Regions from separate parts of the Zhaonella formicivorans genome, predicted to be linked through region 1. Evidence: riboswitches for the same ligand, from Rfam matches in the RefSeq annotation. Region 1 holds a riboswitch; each other region holds the start of a gene.

The links. Region 1 has a riboswitch for cyclic di-GMP ahead of EYS13_RS06175 (HD domain-containing phosphohydrolase). Riboswitches for the same ligand answer to the same signal wherever they lie in the genome.
Region 2: it holds a riboswitch for cyclic di-GMP, as region 1 does, so the genes downstream of both, EYS13_RS11600 (CpXC domain-containing protein) here and EYS13_RS06175 (HD domain-containing phosphohydrolase) in region 1, are expected to answer to the same signal.
Region 3: it holds a riboswitch for cyclic di-GMP, as region 1 does, so the genes downstream of both, EYS13_RS07190 (helix-turn-helix domain-containing protein) here and EYS13_RS06175 (HD domain-containing phosphohydrolase) in region 1, are expected to answer to the same signal.
Region 4: it holds a riboswitch for cyclic di-GMP, as region 1 does, so the genes downstream of both, EYS13_RS03405 (type II secretion system F family protein) here and EYS13_RS06175 (HD domain-containing phosphohydrolase) in region 1, are expected to answer to the same signal.

What each region holds. Positions count from the first base shown of each region.
Region 1 is NZ_CP085524.1:1,235,431-1,238,713, reverse strand. It holds gene EYS13_RS06185 (DNA polymerase IV) at 1-598, opposite strand, end outside; gene EYS13_RS06180 (YolD-like family protein) at 598-918, opposite strand; cyclic di-GMP riboswitch class I at 1,656-1,741, shown strand; gene EYS13_RS06175 (HD domain-containing phosphohydrolase) at 1,860-2,630, shown strand; gene EYS13_RS06170 (STAS domain-containing protein) at 2,790-3,113, shown strand; gene EYS13_RS06165 (DUF5317 domain-containing protein) at 3,159-3,283, shown strand, end outside.
Region 2 is NZ_CP085524.1:2,375,879-2,379,161, forward strand. It holds gene EYS13_RS11590 (hypothetical protein) at 46-255, opposite strand; gene EYS13_RS11595 (lysoplasmalogenase family protein) at 513-1,214, shown strand; gene EYS13_RS11600 (CpXC domain-containing protein) at 1,255-1,437, opposite strand; cyclic di-GMP riboswitch class I at 1,490-1,573, opposite strand; gene EYS13_RS11605 (ATP-binding protein) at 1,653-2,975, opposite strand; gene EYS13_RS11610 (ferritin-like domain-containing protein) at 3,131-3,283, shown strand, end outside.
Region 3 is NZ_CP085524.1:1,441,847-1,445,129, forward strand. It holds gene addB (helicase-exonuclease AddAB subunit AddB) at 1-1,264, opposite strand, end outside; gene EYS13_RS07190 (helix-turn-helix domain-containing protein) at 1,437-2,054, opposite strand; cyclic di-GMP riboswitch class I at 2,067-2,150, opposite strand; gene EYS13_RS07195 (CBS domain-containing protein) at 2,222-2,683, opposite strand; gene EYS13_RS07200 (carboxymuconolactone decarboxylase family protein) at 2,840-3,133, shown strand.
Region 4 is NZ_CP085524.1:707,659-710,941, reverse strand. It holds gene EYS13_RS03410 (type II secretion system protein GspG) at 1-188, opposite strand, end outside; gene EYS13_RS03405 (type II secretion system F family protein) at 217-1,422, opposite strand; cyclic di-GMP riboswitch class I at 1,488-1,573, opposite strand; gene EYS13_RS03400 (type IV pilus twitching motility protein PilT) at 1,665-2,720, opposite strand; gene gspE (type II secretion system ATPase GspE) at 2,731-3,283, opposite strand, start outside.

The sequences.
Region 1 (3,283 bases):
CGAGCAGGTGCATTCTTCTTTCCAGGCGGGATCCAACGCCAAATAACTCTTTCACCGGCAGTGGCCAAAGCTTTTCTTTAATCTCATGCGGCCAGAGGGTGCTAATGCCCATGGGCTTTTTAAAGTCTGCAGCTTGCTTAGCACAAAGCTTGTTAGCACCAATGCCGATGGAACAGGGAATACCGGCTTCATGCATAATTTTATTTTGAATCTTCTTTGCTATTTCCAAAGGGTTACCAAAAAGTTTCTCACAACCAGATACGTCTAAAAAAGATTCATCGATGCTAAATGATTCTACCAGGGGTGTGAAGCCATGCAGAATTTCATTGATATGGGCGGAGTAATTAACGTATAGATCCATTTGCGCCTTAACAACAATGGCGTGGGGAATCAAGGCTTTGGCTTCCCATAAAGGCATGCCGGTTGCAAGCTTCGCATATTTCTTACATTCGTAACTTTTAGCTAAAATAATTCCGTGCCGCTTATCGGGGTCGCCCGCCACAATTACCGGTTTGCCCTGCAAAGAAGGATCCATTGCCTGGTGTACCGATGCGTAAAAGGCATTCATATCTACAAGCATTATTACCCGTTGTCCCATTAGCTAATATCCAATAAATCCTTCAGTGGAATAAAAAGTTCACCAAGCTGGTGAAAAAGGACCAGATATGAGCCTTTTACCTTAATAGGTACTCCCATCACTGACTTGATAATACCGGCTCGATAGTACGTAAACCTTGCTGGCCGTGCTAATTCCAGACATTCGCGAAGGCTGTGCTCTAACTCTTCCAAGCGATCTTCCGAGAGCATTGGTTTCTCCACCAGTTTCTTTTTTTCTTCTTTTCGATGTATTGCTTCAGTTACTTCTGGGAGCATTAACCGGTGCATTTCCCAGATAATGTTTTTACTATTGCTCGCCATAAATTCACCCCAAACAAATGTTTGACAATAAAGATGATATCACAGGGAACATTTGTTTGGCAAGGGAGCAGTAATATTAAAATTATGGAAATATAACCAAATTCTTTTCTGCTAATCTTCGACAGCCAAAGCTGCCGAATGAGGCAATCACTCATGCGGCAGTTAAGTTAACATAAAAAATCGAATTTTGTCGTGAAAACACATGATAGATGCCGGCGCCGGTATCCTATCTGTAGACATGGCTTTGGTGTCGGTAGTTATGAATTTGTATTTCGAAAAATGGGGAAGGAGGGCAGGAAAACGGCAATTTTTGTTGAAATAGTTTTATGAGAGAAAGAAATGGAGAGGAATGACCGGGAAGATGAAAGCGTTAGACTATGCTACCAGAACATATGCTCCCCTCGGGGGGGGGGGGGGGTATTATATGTAATTAGTACCATTTTATGGATAATTCTAATTTTCTCCCCTTTTTCTTTGCACTTCTGGTCCTTTGGAACGTTTGCATTTTTAACTTGTCTTTCTAACCTACCTCCTAGGTTTGCCCTTGCGTTTCGTGGGGTTGACAGCGGGGCGCATCAAACCCCTTTCTTGTCAAAGGATTTATTTCCGCATTGTTTCCTCATTCATTTATCCTGTAAGAAGGATTCTTTAAACGCGAACGTTTTGACCGCTGGAGAAACTTTTGTATTCCGGCGATATTGAATCATGCACTTAAAATGTTGGGTAAAAAAACTTTATTGTGCTAAAGGCAAACCACCCGAAAGGGTGGGGCGCAAAGCCATGGGTCTGTAGCCCTAGAGGGTATGACTGCCAGGTTGCCGTGATAAAGGTATTGTTATTGTTTTAAATGTGTTCTGTTGCGGCAGCTCTGGTCGGGCTGTCGTTTTTGTTCATAAAATACGTCTGTCCGTTAATGTTCTGGTATGGAGGTCGACAATAAAATGACGGACAGAAAATTTAAAAAGGGGGCGGTACCTATAGAGCTAACGGGGATAGGCGACCTGTTAAAGTCGATGAAAGAGTCCTGGCCCAGATTATTCCTCCACAGCGCCAATGTGGCCAATCTATGCATGAGAATATGCACTTTCCTCCGTCTTGACGAAGTGGAGCAGGAAATCTTAATTGCCGGGGCGCTCTGCCATGATGTAGGAAAGATGTTAATTTCACGCGACATTATCGACAAGCCGGGACCGCTCACGGAAGAGGAATGGGTGCAATTAAAGGAACACTCCTGGCGGGGCGCCTCGTTGGTTGCAGAGAGGGGAGGGGACAGGCTCCTGGTGGAAATGGTCCGCTATCACCACGAAAGATGGGATGGAAAGGGATACGAGGGTCTGAGGGGACAACAGATCCCCTGGCGCGCCCGGGTCATTGCCTTGGCCGATGCCCTGGATGCCATGGTTTCCTTACGTCCTTACCACTTGCCTTTAAAAATGTATGAAGCGCTGGAAGAAGTCTATCAGGGTGCCGGTTCCCAGTTCGACCCGGAGCTGGTGGCTGCTCTGGCGAAAGAGCCTTTCTGGCAGACTGCCACCTATCGCGACCCGGCCAGGCTGGAAAGGCAGATAGACGAGGAAAAGCAATGGCTTGTACAATTGGCGGATTCATACGTCACGTTGTCACATCCGCTGGTATACGCCCAGAGCCAATGGCTGGACCGTTTGCTGGTAATATTGTGGCAATTGAAAGGAAATGCAGCCGGGAAGGGCTGATAGGCAGAAGGTTGGTGAAAAATGCGACGCGGAGCCATGTTTTCAGTATGCCGGCGAAACGCATTACTATCAGGTTAGATAGAGTGGCAGCTGCAATGCGTTTGAAGAAGGACGCATTTAGCAATAAAGTAATTTACAGACGGTCCGGAGGTGTTCAGCGTGTTGTCTTTATCTGTTAGTTTAGAAGATCAAGCCACCGTCCTGAGGGTAGCCGGGGAACTTGACCTCTCCACTGTACCTGAATTTAAAACTTTTTATGAAAAACATAAACCTATTAACGGGCTGATTGTTTTCGACCTGGCTGGTTTAGAATTTGTGGACTCTACTGGTGTGGGAAGTCTCCTGGCTATCTGGAAAGATCTGAACCAGAACCAACAGCCGTTTTCCGTTTGCAACCTTAGCGAAGATGTTTACGAGGTATTGGATGTGATGGGCGTACCGGCTTTCTTGGGTGAGGAACACTTTAAACGCTCATCATTTTAAATCATCCTGGGCCTTACTGACTACTGCAATTAAGGAGAGGACTCGATGATTTACGAGTTTCTAATCCCGGTGATTATCATTGCTTTTCTTAAAAAAGGGTCACTGCGGCGCCTGTCGGAAACCGAAATAAGGAAGCAGTGGATGATCATATCCGGGTTATTGCTACAGTT
Region 2 (3,283 bases), 1.1 Mb from region 1:
AGGTCTTTCTTCAGTTCACTGATTAACAAAGCATTCACGGAAACACTACTCACCAGGGTAAAGCTCAAATGATTCCGGCCTTGGGCTTGTGTACACAGTCCTTTCAGTGCGCATATTGCTTCTGGCGTATTCGGGAAGCTGCCTTTCAATTGATAGTTCTGTGCCGGCCTCAAAATCGGCGGCTTTGGTAGTGGATCCAAGTTTCTTATATTTTTTGTCCCCGCTGGTGATCAAACCTCTGGTCCTGATTGCCATTTGTTCACCTCCCATCTCTTTTTTATTATTGGTTTTCTCCGGCAAAGTTATTATTTCAATTTATGAAATAAACATTTTTTTCTAGTTTCTGCGTTATTTAATCAAAAACAGTTTAACTCAAGTTCCCGATTCTAAATTAAGCCTTGAAGGCATATAGAGTACCAGGGATTGGCCCTCTCCCCCGTGAGGCGCCAACTATTGCGCGGTTAAGAGTAATATAACTTAGACTGTTTTCCCCCAAGGGGAGGGCACAAAAAATGAACAACGTGCAGCGGCGCGTGCTGTCAACATTCTTACCCCTTACAGTCCTGATTTTAATCCTGGATAATATCTACCCTTGCTCTAATGCCGTATACTACGTCAAATACACCACCACGGTCAGCCTTTTTTTAACTGCTTTCGCCCTCAGGAAAAAATACCCTGAACAGATACTGATGACAACAGCTGTTTTTTTCGTGGCGGCAGCCGACTTTTTCTTTGTATTTTCCAGGACTATGCCTGAACTTAATGTCAACAGGGAAGTGGCAGGCACATTGTTTTTCCTGCTGGCTTATTTGACATTGATTTATGCATGGCAAAAAAAAATCAGGCAAAACAGAAATGAAATACTGGCAGCGCTGGTGGTAACGACTATTTATACTCCTTCTTTTCTCAAACTTTACCCCCATATTGGCTGGACGCTGCTTCCCGGGGCAGCCTTTTTTGGCCTGGTGCTGTGTTATCTGGCCTGGACTGCATTATGCACTGTATTCAGGGGTTATTTCCTCCCAAGAGCTTCCTACTGCATTGCGCTGGCAGGGCTTTTGATGTTAATCAGCGATCTGGGGGTTGCCCATGCCGTTTTCAACCCGGCATTTGCGGGGCGGTTCGTGCCCTGGCTGTCCAACTTTATCTGGGCCACCTACGTCCCCGCCTGGACATTGGTTGTCTGCCTGATTGCCGAAGACAAACTGAAATAAAAACCCCCAGCACCACAGCCGGAACTCGTGGTCTGGAGGTTTAAGCTCTTAAGCCGGCATCCGCGTAAAGAAGCGGATTATATAATTTTTCCACATAGCCGCATTTGGGACAGCTGTAAACTGAATACTGCACTTCCCTGGCACAATGGATGAGCACCTGCCTTTTGCATGACGGGCAATTGCATCTCCGGTCTGTTTTTGTCCTCCCTTTAACTTTATACATTGCATCCGTTCTCCCTCACCACAAACAAAAAACCGAACCCCGGATGGATGCATTCGGCGGCCCGGCTGTCATAGACTCTGTCTTTAGACCCGCAGCTTTGCGCCCTTGCCTTTCGGCAAGTTTGCCTTTTTCTAACAAAACAAGACACTATTTAACCAGTGCATATACTATTCGGCATAAATTGCCAAACTCCTCTTTTGTTTTATAAAGTTAAATTAATGCTGCCCTTCTCCGGTTTTAATAGTTTCGCCCCTCAGCTTCCCTTCCAGATAGTCTACAAACTGCCTGGCCACCCTGCCGGAACGTCCGCTGTGCCGCAGTTCCCACTGGATTGCTTGCCGCTGTAATTCAGGCAGACTAACACTTAGGCCCCTCTTTTGGGCTAAGCCCTCCACAATTTTTAAATATTGCTTTTGGTCAGGAGCAATGAAAGTCACCGTTAAGCCAAAGCGGTCGCCTAAAGAAAGTTTTTCCTGCATGGTATCTGCAGGATGTACTTCATCCTGCTGCCGTTCTTTAAAACTTTCCCGAACCAGGTTGCGGCGGTTGGATGTGGCATAGATCAACACATTTTTCGGCCTGACTTCCACTCCCCCCTCCAGCACAGCTTTCAGCGCCTTATACTCCACCTCGTAGTCCTCAAAGGACAGGTCGTCAATAAACAGGATAAAATAAAGGGCATAATCCTTGATGTGCCGTAAAATAAGCGGCAGGTCCGCCAGATCCTGTTTTGTCACCTCCAAAAGCCTTAAACCCCGGCTGCCGCAAGAATTCACCAGTGCTTTGACCGTGGACGACTTTCCTGTCCCGCGGTCACCATATAGCAGCACATTGTTGGCCGGTAAGCCCGCCAAAAAAATCTCCGTATTCTCCAGCACCTGGGCCCTTTCCCGCTCATAACCGATTAAGTCAGAAAGCCCGATGGGGTCCGGAGCACTTACACCGATCAGCTGCTTTTGTTCCCCATCCCAGCGCAGAACCCGGTACCTGCCAAAAATCCCTATGCCTTCCCTGGCATAATGAGCACTAAGCAGCTCCAAACACTGGTTCAAATCTTCTGGAGAAAGCTTTGGCCGTTCAAATTTTTGCCTGAAGTCAAGGCATACGGCCCGGCGTTTTGGCAGAGCGGGGCCCAGCAGAGCTTCCCAGCCGGGGACTTCTAATCCCAAGCCCTCCCTGCCGGGAAATTTCCAATGGTAAAGGCGGTGTAAACACTGCAAATCGTGTAAAGCGGCATTTTTCACCCCGGAGCTGATCTTCCTTGCCCAGCCCCCGGCCTGCCTGCTGAAAGGGTTTTCATCCCACAGTATTAAATTTAGCAAATGGTTTTTCCAGCCATCGGCCAGAAAGTGTTCATCCTGCTCTGCCGCCAAAGCCAAAGTGAAAAATAGCCTGCTGTAGGCGGTCAATTTGTCGTTTTCAGCGCTTTGCCGGGTTAAGTCCAGCATTGCCTGGACTGCTTCGTCATTTAATATCCTCCTGAATAAAGTCAGCCTACCCGCCAGCAAAGTAAAATCGGCTTTGCTAAAGTCCTGCATAAAAAAGTCACTCCTAAAGAATTTTGTTTTTATTATAATTATGGCGACCGGTGAAAGCAATGCTTTGCCAGTAACACCAGTGCCTTCCAATTCATAAGATATAACAGGTATTATCAGTCGGACGATGGTCCGAAAAGAGAAGGGGTGAATCTCGCATGTCCTATTATGGTTGGGAACCGCCTTATAACCAGTGGAACAGCCATTACCCTGGTCCTGAGCGGCCCCGTCAATTTAAAAACCGGCAGCAATTTATGATGGATTTGGAAAGAGGTCTCCACGGCGAAGCGGAAGCAATTGCCTTTTATACT
Region 3 (3,283 bases), 210 kb from region 1:
GAAGGTCAACCTTTTCCCTGGAGAGAGGGACTAAATCGGTTTTCAGATATCTGAAGACCGGCTCGTAATTCCAATTGGTCTCAATCACTTCCAAAGCGGAGCGAATTAACTCCACCAGCGGATGGTGGAGTACCGTCTTCTTGCGGTCGATAAAAAATGGAATGCCGTGGTCGGTAAAAACGGTGGCGATTAATTGCTCGTAAGGTTCCAAATCCCTTAAGATCACAGCTATTTCCCGCCAGCGCAAGCCTTGCTCCCGGCTCAGCCTGGCAATCTCTCTGGCAACCCCTTCCACTTCCGCCCGGCGGTTAGCGGCAGCTACTAATTTTATGCGCGAAGTTTGGCCTCGATAAGGAGCGGCAGGGCGCTGAAAAAAGTACTTTTCCAGGTAGGCCAACTCCTCTGCCTCCCGGAAGCGGTAAGGTACGGCAGCAGCAAGCACCACTGGCTCCCTGACTGTTACCCCTAACCGTCGGGCTAAGGACTCCACTTTAAATAAGGTTTCCTTAGTAGGATAAAACAGTTCTGTTTCATTAGGCTTTTGAGAGCTGCCCTTAGGTTCCAAGCAAAGGGTTATCTTCACTTCTCCGGCAACCTGCAGAAGCTTTTCCAATACTTTGTATTCCTGGGGCGTAAAGCCTGAAAAACCGTCCAGCCAGATTTTGGCGTCCTGCACAGTAGGGGACTTTTCTAGGCGTTCAGCCAAGAGCAGCAGGTAGTCATCGGGGTCCAGGTATTGTGAGGCCAGGTATTCCTCTAATTTCTGGTAAAGCAAATAAAGGTCTTGTAGTTTCACGCCAAGCAAACCGTGAGCAGCCAGCAGGCCGGAATCCAAAATCCCTTTAATAGTCGCAGGAGTAAGGCAATAGGCTTTTAATTCAGACAGGGCAGCGGCCAGGCTATCAATAAAACCCGGCTGGTCAGCCGCGCGGTAAAAAAGCTGCAGCTTATCTTTATGCTGCTCCACAAGCCCCCGGAGCGCCATCCTTTTTCCCAAGTCATCCAGCAGTACCCGGGCCGATCCACCTACTTCCTGGAGCACACGCCAGGCTAACCGTTGAAAGCTCAGGACCTGGGCCCGCATAATCCCCCCCAAACCAGGGGTAGAGGCTAATGCCAGTTCATTTTGAAAGGTGGCTTGTTCCGGGACGAGGAGAATTAAAGGCTGGCTTACCTCTGCCTGCTGCAATTCCCACCTGATATCCTCCCAGCAGGTATGGGTTTTGCCCGAACCGGCCCGCCCGAGAATAAACTGTAAGCTCAATGTTTCCCCTCCTCGGCGCATATTTTCAAAAAACCTTTAGTGCATGCTGACAATAAATACTCATCATATACCCTGAAAATCTTAACCCTTGTGTCCGCTCCTTCTTTTGACGAGCCATATAGAGCTCTGAACCAAAAATAATCCTCCCCTCTGCAACAAGGGGAGGTGGCTGTTAAATATTATTTTCCATCAAAAATCTTTCCAATTCAGTTTTAGCCACAATATATGACCTGCCGGGTTTTTTGGCGGACAACTTACCTTTATGGATCAGATTCAATACTTTTTGATAAGCATTTTTTGTAGTGAAGCCCAGCAGTTCTGCAGCCCTTACGGTAGACAAATACTCTTCGTCATCAAGCGCCGCCATGTTCACCGGATGGGTATTTTGCCCAGTGTATTCCACAGGCAGGAGTCCTGCCTGCTTTAGTTCTCTGACCAAACCGAGTATAGTATCTACCTTGGCGTTGATGGTGGTTTGATTTTCCGCTATTTCCCGCAAAACTTCTTTCAACTGCTCTAAACTCTCCGTTTGTTTTTCCGGCTCTTGTGGTCTGCCTTCTTGCCGTCTCCGGGCTGCCCTGTTTGCCTCATTGTAAATAGCGGCTGTTTTCCTGCTGCTGCCCCCAGTCACCACCCCCACCGGCTCCCAGGGATCAAAGATAACCTGGGTATAGCCACATTTGGCACAAGAAAAATAAGCGTTATTAAAACTGCGGAAGCGGTAAATGAGGTAATCGCCTTTACAGGAAGGGCAATTGCCGTAAAACTTCTTTTTCTTGACGGGAAACATCGTAATTCTCCTTTCGGCAGCTGGCTGCCATAGCTTTCAGCTTTAGGCCCTATAGCTTTGCGTCACCGGCTTTAGCCGGTTTTGCCTTTTCGTTGGTTACTATTTTACTTTGCTATTTTTGCAATAAATCCTCCTTTGCAGGCTTAACTTAGTTAAAATTTTTATTTTTATAAAAGCTCACAGCTATGTTCCGCTGTATTTTTACCCTCCTGTACTTGCTCATGACAATTGGCCAACAATTGGGCACAATACTCAATTATTTCGCTCCTGCGCACAATCCCGATAAAGATCCCCATATCATCCTCAACAGGTACAAAATTTTGTACCTTAGCCAAGCTAATTAGATCCAGCATTTCCGCATCAATCCGTACCGGTTTGTTTTCCATCCGGCGCGGCACTTCTTCTAAAGTGTATTTGTGAGCATTTTCAAAGCTCAGACCAGGTGTATTTTTTATCTTCCACAGCAGATCCCCTTCGGTTAGGGTCCCCACGTACCTGCCCTCCCGGTCGATAATGGGAACTGCTGTATAGCGGTGCCGCTCCATTCTTTCTAAAGCTTGCCTAATAGTTGATTGGGGCGTCAAATAAACTACTTCGTCTTTGGGCAAAAGAAAAAAGGCGATGTTCATGGTTGCATTTCCCTCCCAAAGTTATTATAGCTATCTTTGCGAAAATATCACAAGGAATATTTTTTCGCATTTAGGGTAGCAATATAAAGGAGGAAATCTTTTTAAAGAAAAGGATGGGGTAAATTGGACACCATAGAAGAAAACCTGAAATACTTTATGGATAAGCATGGGAAAATATACGAAGCTTACGAGGACTACGGCAAACTGGTCCATTATGAAGGAGGGCCATTGGACGAAAAGACCCGCTGGCTAATCAAAGTAGCGTTGTCAACCGCCTGTCAGTACGAATATGCCTTACGCACCCATATCATTAAAGCAATTAAAAGCGGGTGCACTAGGGAAGAAATTGAACACGCCATCATGCTGGTGGCACCTACGGCAGGATTTCCCAAGACCATGGAAGGGTTTCTAATTTTGAGGCAGGAGATGGGGGAAACACTGTCTTCATAATCACCTGCATAATTAAAAAACTGACCCCCTATCCTACAAGGATAGTAAGAGCCAGCTTATGAACACTTCTCAAATGTATTATTTGCTCTGGACAAGCTCGCACACCGTTAGCGGCTGCAAAGCCTTCGGCCTAGGGCGAAACCTGTCCCG
Region 4 (3,283 bases), 530 kb from region 1:
ACAGCCAAAGCACTTTCCAGAGTTCTAAGATCTGCTTTCGCCTTGCTCACCTTAGCCTTATCTGAGGAATTCGAAAAAGCCGGAACCGCAATGGCCGCTAAAATACCAATGATTACAACTACCACCATTAGCTCAATCAAAGTAAAGCCCTTCTCATCCTTCAGCAGCTTCCTAAACCATTTCAGCATGGTTTCACCTCCTTTCCCGGTTTCCCACTTAAATAGAACCAATAATCTTAAACATCGGCAACAGGATTGCCAAAATGATGAAACCAACTATACCGCCTAAAAAGAGGATCATCAGCGGTTCGATAATGCTGGAGAGCCTGCTGACCATGTTGTCCACTTCCCCGTCATAGAAGTCGCTGAGTTTCTCCAGCAAGCTGTCCAGCACCCCCGTTTCCTCCCCTATAGCGATCATTTGAATTACCATGGGAGGAAATACTCCGCATTCGGCCAGGGGCCCAGCCATACCCCCGCCATCCCTGATGTTGACCTGAGCCTTGCTAATTCCCTCAGCAACAACCCTGTTACCCGCAGTGCGCTTAACAACCTCAAGAGCCTGGAGAATAGGAACGCCACCTTTTAACAAAGTCCCTAATGTTCGGGCAAAGCGGGAAATGATCACCTTCTGGGTTAAAGCGCCCAATACAGGCGCTTTAAGGGTGAATTTATCCCAAACTGTTCTGCCCCGCTCGGTTGCTAAGCTTTTTTTTACTCCAACGGCAAAAAGTGTTATGGACAATAAGCCAAGATACCAGAAGGTGCGCAAGAAAGCGCTTATGCCCAGAATCACCTTGGTCAAAAAAGGCATTTCCACTCCTAAATTTGTTAAAATCCCTTGAAAGGCAGGTAAAACAAATGTTAAAAGAAAAATCACCGCCAATAATGCCACACATAGCACTACCACCGGATAAGTCATGGCAGACCTTACTTTTTCCCGCATAGCGTGCTCTTTTTCAAAATGAACAGCCAGTCTTGAGAGCACCTCGTCCAACACGCCGCCAACCTCCCCAGCCTCCACCATATTGACCATCAGGTCAGGGATTAACTTAGGATGGGCCCGGAAAGCATCAGCCAGGGTTTCGCCCTTTTGCAAATCCTGGGCAACCTGCCCTATTACCTGGCGCAATGTTCTGTTCTCTGTCTGCTCCTTTAAAATCAGCAATGAGGTTAAAACGGGCAAGCCGGCGTTAATCATGGTGGAAAACTGGCGGCAAAACACCGCCATATGCCGGCCCGGGATTTTTTCCTGTCTGATTGTCCGCCAGGTAATGGATGAGGCTCGCGCTTCGTGGATTGCAGTGATAAATAGTTTCTGCTCCCGGAGCCTCTCCACTGCGGCTTCCCTGTTCTCCGCCTCCAGGAGGCCTTTCACCTGCTGTCCCGATAAATCCCTGGCGCGGTAACTATAAGTTGGCACTACTAAACACTTCCTAAAGCTGAAGAGTACGCAAAAAGCCGGGTACCGGGTTACATGATTAAACCTTCGGCAGCCCGGCTACCATAGACTGTTTGTCTGTAGGTCCGCAGCTTTGCGTCCCTGCCTTTCGACAGGTTTGCCTAATATTTGGGGATCAACACATTATTTGGCTGTGCAGACTATATATTCGCCTTCATGTCTAAAATTCCTTTTTATGCCCGTACATTTTTTATTACAACCCTTTAGTCCAGCATTATATTCACGTTGGCTGGGTCGCTGCCGCGTAAGTATACCTCCTCGCGACCGATTATACCTGCCTGGTAAAGGTTTTTTAATGCCATATCCATTGTTTGCATCCCGTATTTCATTCCGGTCTGAATGCTGGAGTAAATCTGGTGGGTTTTCCCATCCCTGATCAGGTTGCGCACAGCCGGCGTAGCTATGAGTACCTCCACTGCAGCCACCCGCCCGGGACAGTCTACGCGCGGGAGCAGCTGCTGGGAGATAATTCCCTGGAGTGTTTCTGCCAGCTGCACCCGGACTTGGTACTGCTGGTGAGGCGGAAAAGCATCGATAATCCGGTCAATGGTCTGGGCAGCGCTTCCAGTATGTAATGTGGCAAAAACCAGGTGGCCCGTTTCGGCTGCGGTAAGGGCAGTAGCAATAGTTTCTAAATCGCGCATCTCCCCCACCATAATAACATCAGGGTCCTGGCGCAGCGCAGCCCTGAGGGCCGTAGCAAAGCTTTTGGAATCGGAACCGATTTCCCGCTGGTTTACTATGCTTTTTTTGTGCTGGTGCATGTACTCGATCGGGTCCTCCAAAGTGATAATATGGCAGCTGCGCTCAGAATTGATCCTGTCAACCATTGCCGCCAAGGTGGTGGATTTGCCGCTCCCGGTGGGCCCTGTTACCAGCACCAAGCCCTTATTCTTTTTGGTCAAGTCCACAAGTACGGCAGGCAGATTTAGCTCCTCTAGGGCAGGTACTTCAGCATTAATCAGTCTTAACACCATGCTGACGGTGCCCCGTTGGTAAAATGCATTCACCCGGAACCTTCCCAAACCGTGAACAGAGTAAGCAAAATCCAATTCTCCGTTTTGGGCCAAAATCTTAAACTTCTCTTCATCTAGAATTTCTTTTACTAACCCTTCGGTGTGTTCGGGCAATAAAATACCATAACTTTGCTGGGGCTGTAAATCGCCGTTAATCCGGAACACCGGCGGCTTTCCTACAGTCAAATGTACATCAGAAGCCTTAAACTTAACTGCCTGATTTAACAAATCATCAATGGGCATTTTTTCCCTCCTACCAGCTTGCCGTTTCGCTGTAAGCAACCCGCATTACTTCCTCCACTGTAGTCAGCCCGCACAACACTTTTTGTACGCCATCCTCCTTTAAAGTCACCATGCCCTGTTTTACCGCTTGCTGCTTAATAGTTTCCGCCGGCGCCTTTTCCATAATCAGCTCCCGAATTTCCCTGGTAACATGCAGTACCTCATGTATTGCCATGCGCCCTTTATAGCCCGTATTACCGCACTCCCGACAGCCAACGCCTTTAAAAATGGTCAAGTCTCCTTCCGGCTTTGCCAAAAACAGCCTTTCCGCCGCACCGGGTGGGACTTGATATGCCTTTTTACATTTTGGACAAATTACGCGCACTAACCGCTGGGCTACTACACCTGCCACAGAGGAAGCCACCAAAAATGGCTCCGCTCCAATATCAATCAGGCGCGGTAAGGCTCCGGCGGCATCGTTGGTGTGCAAAGTGCTGAACACTAAGTGACCGGTAGTTGCAGCCCGCACTGCAATATCAGCCGTTTCTCCGTCCCTGATTTCACCCACCATAATTACATCAGGA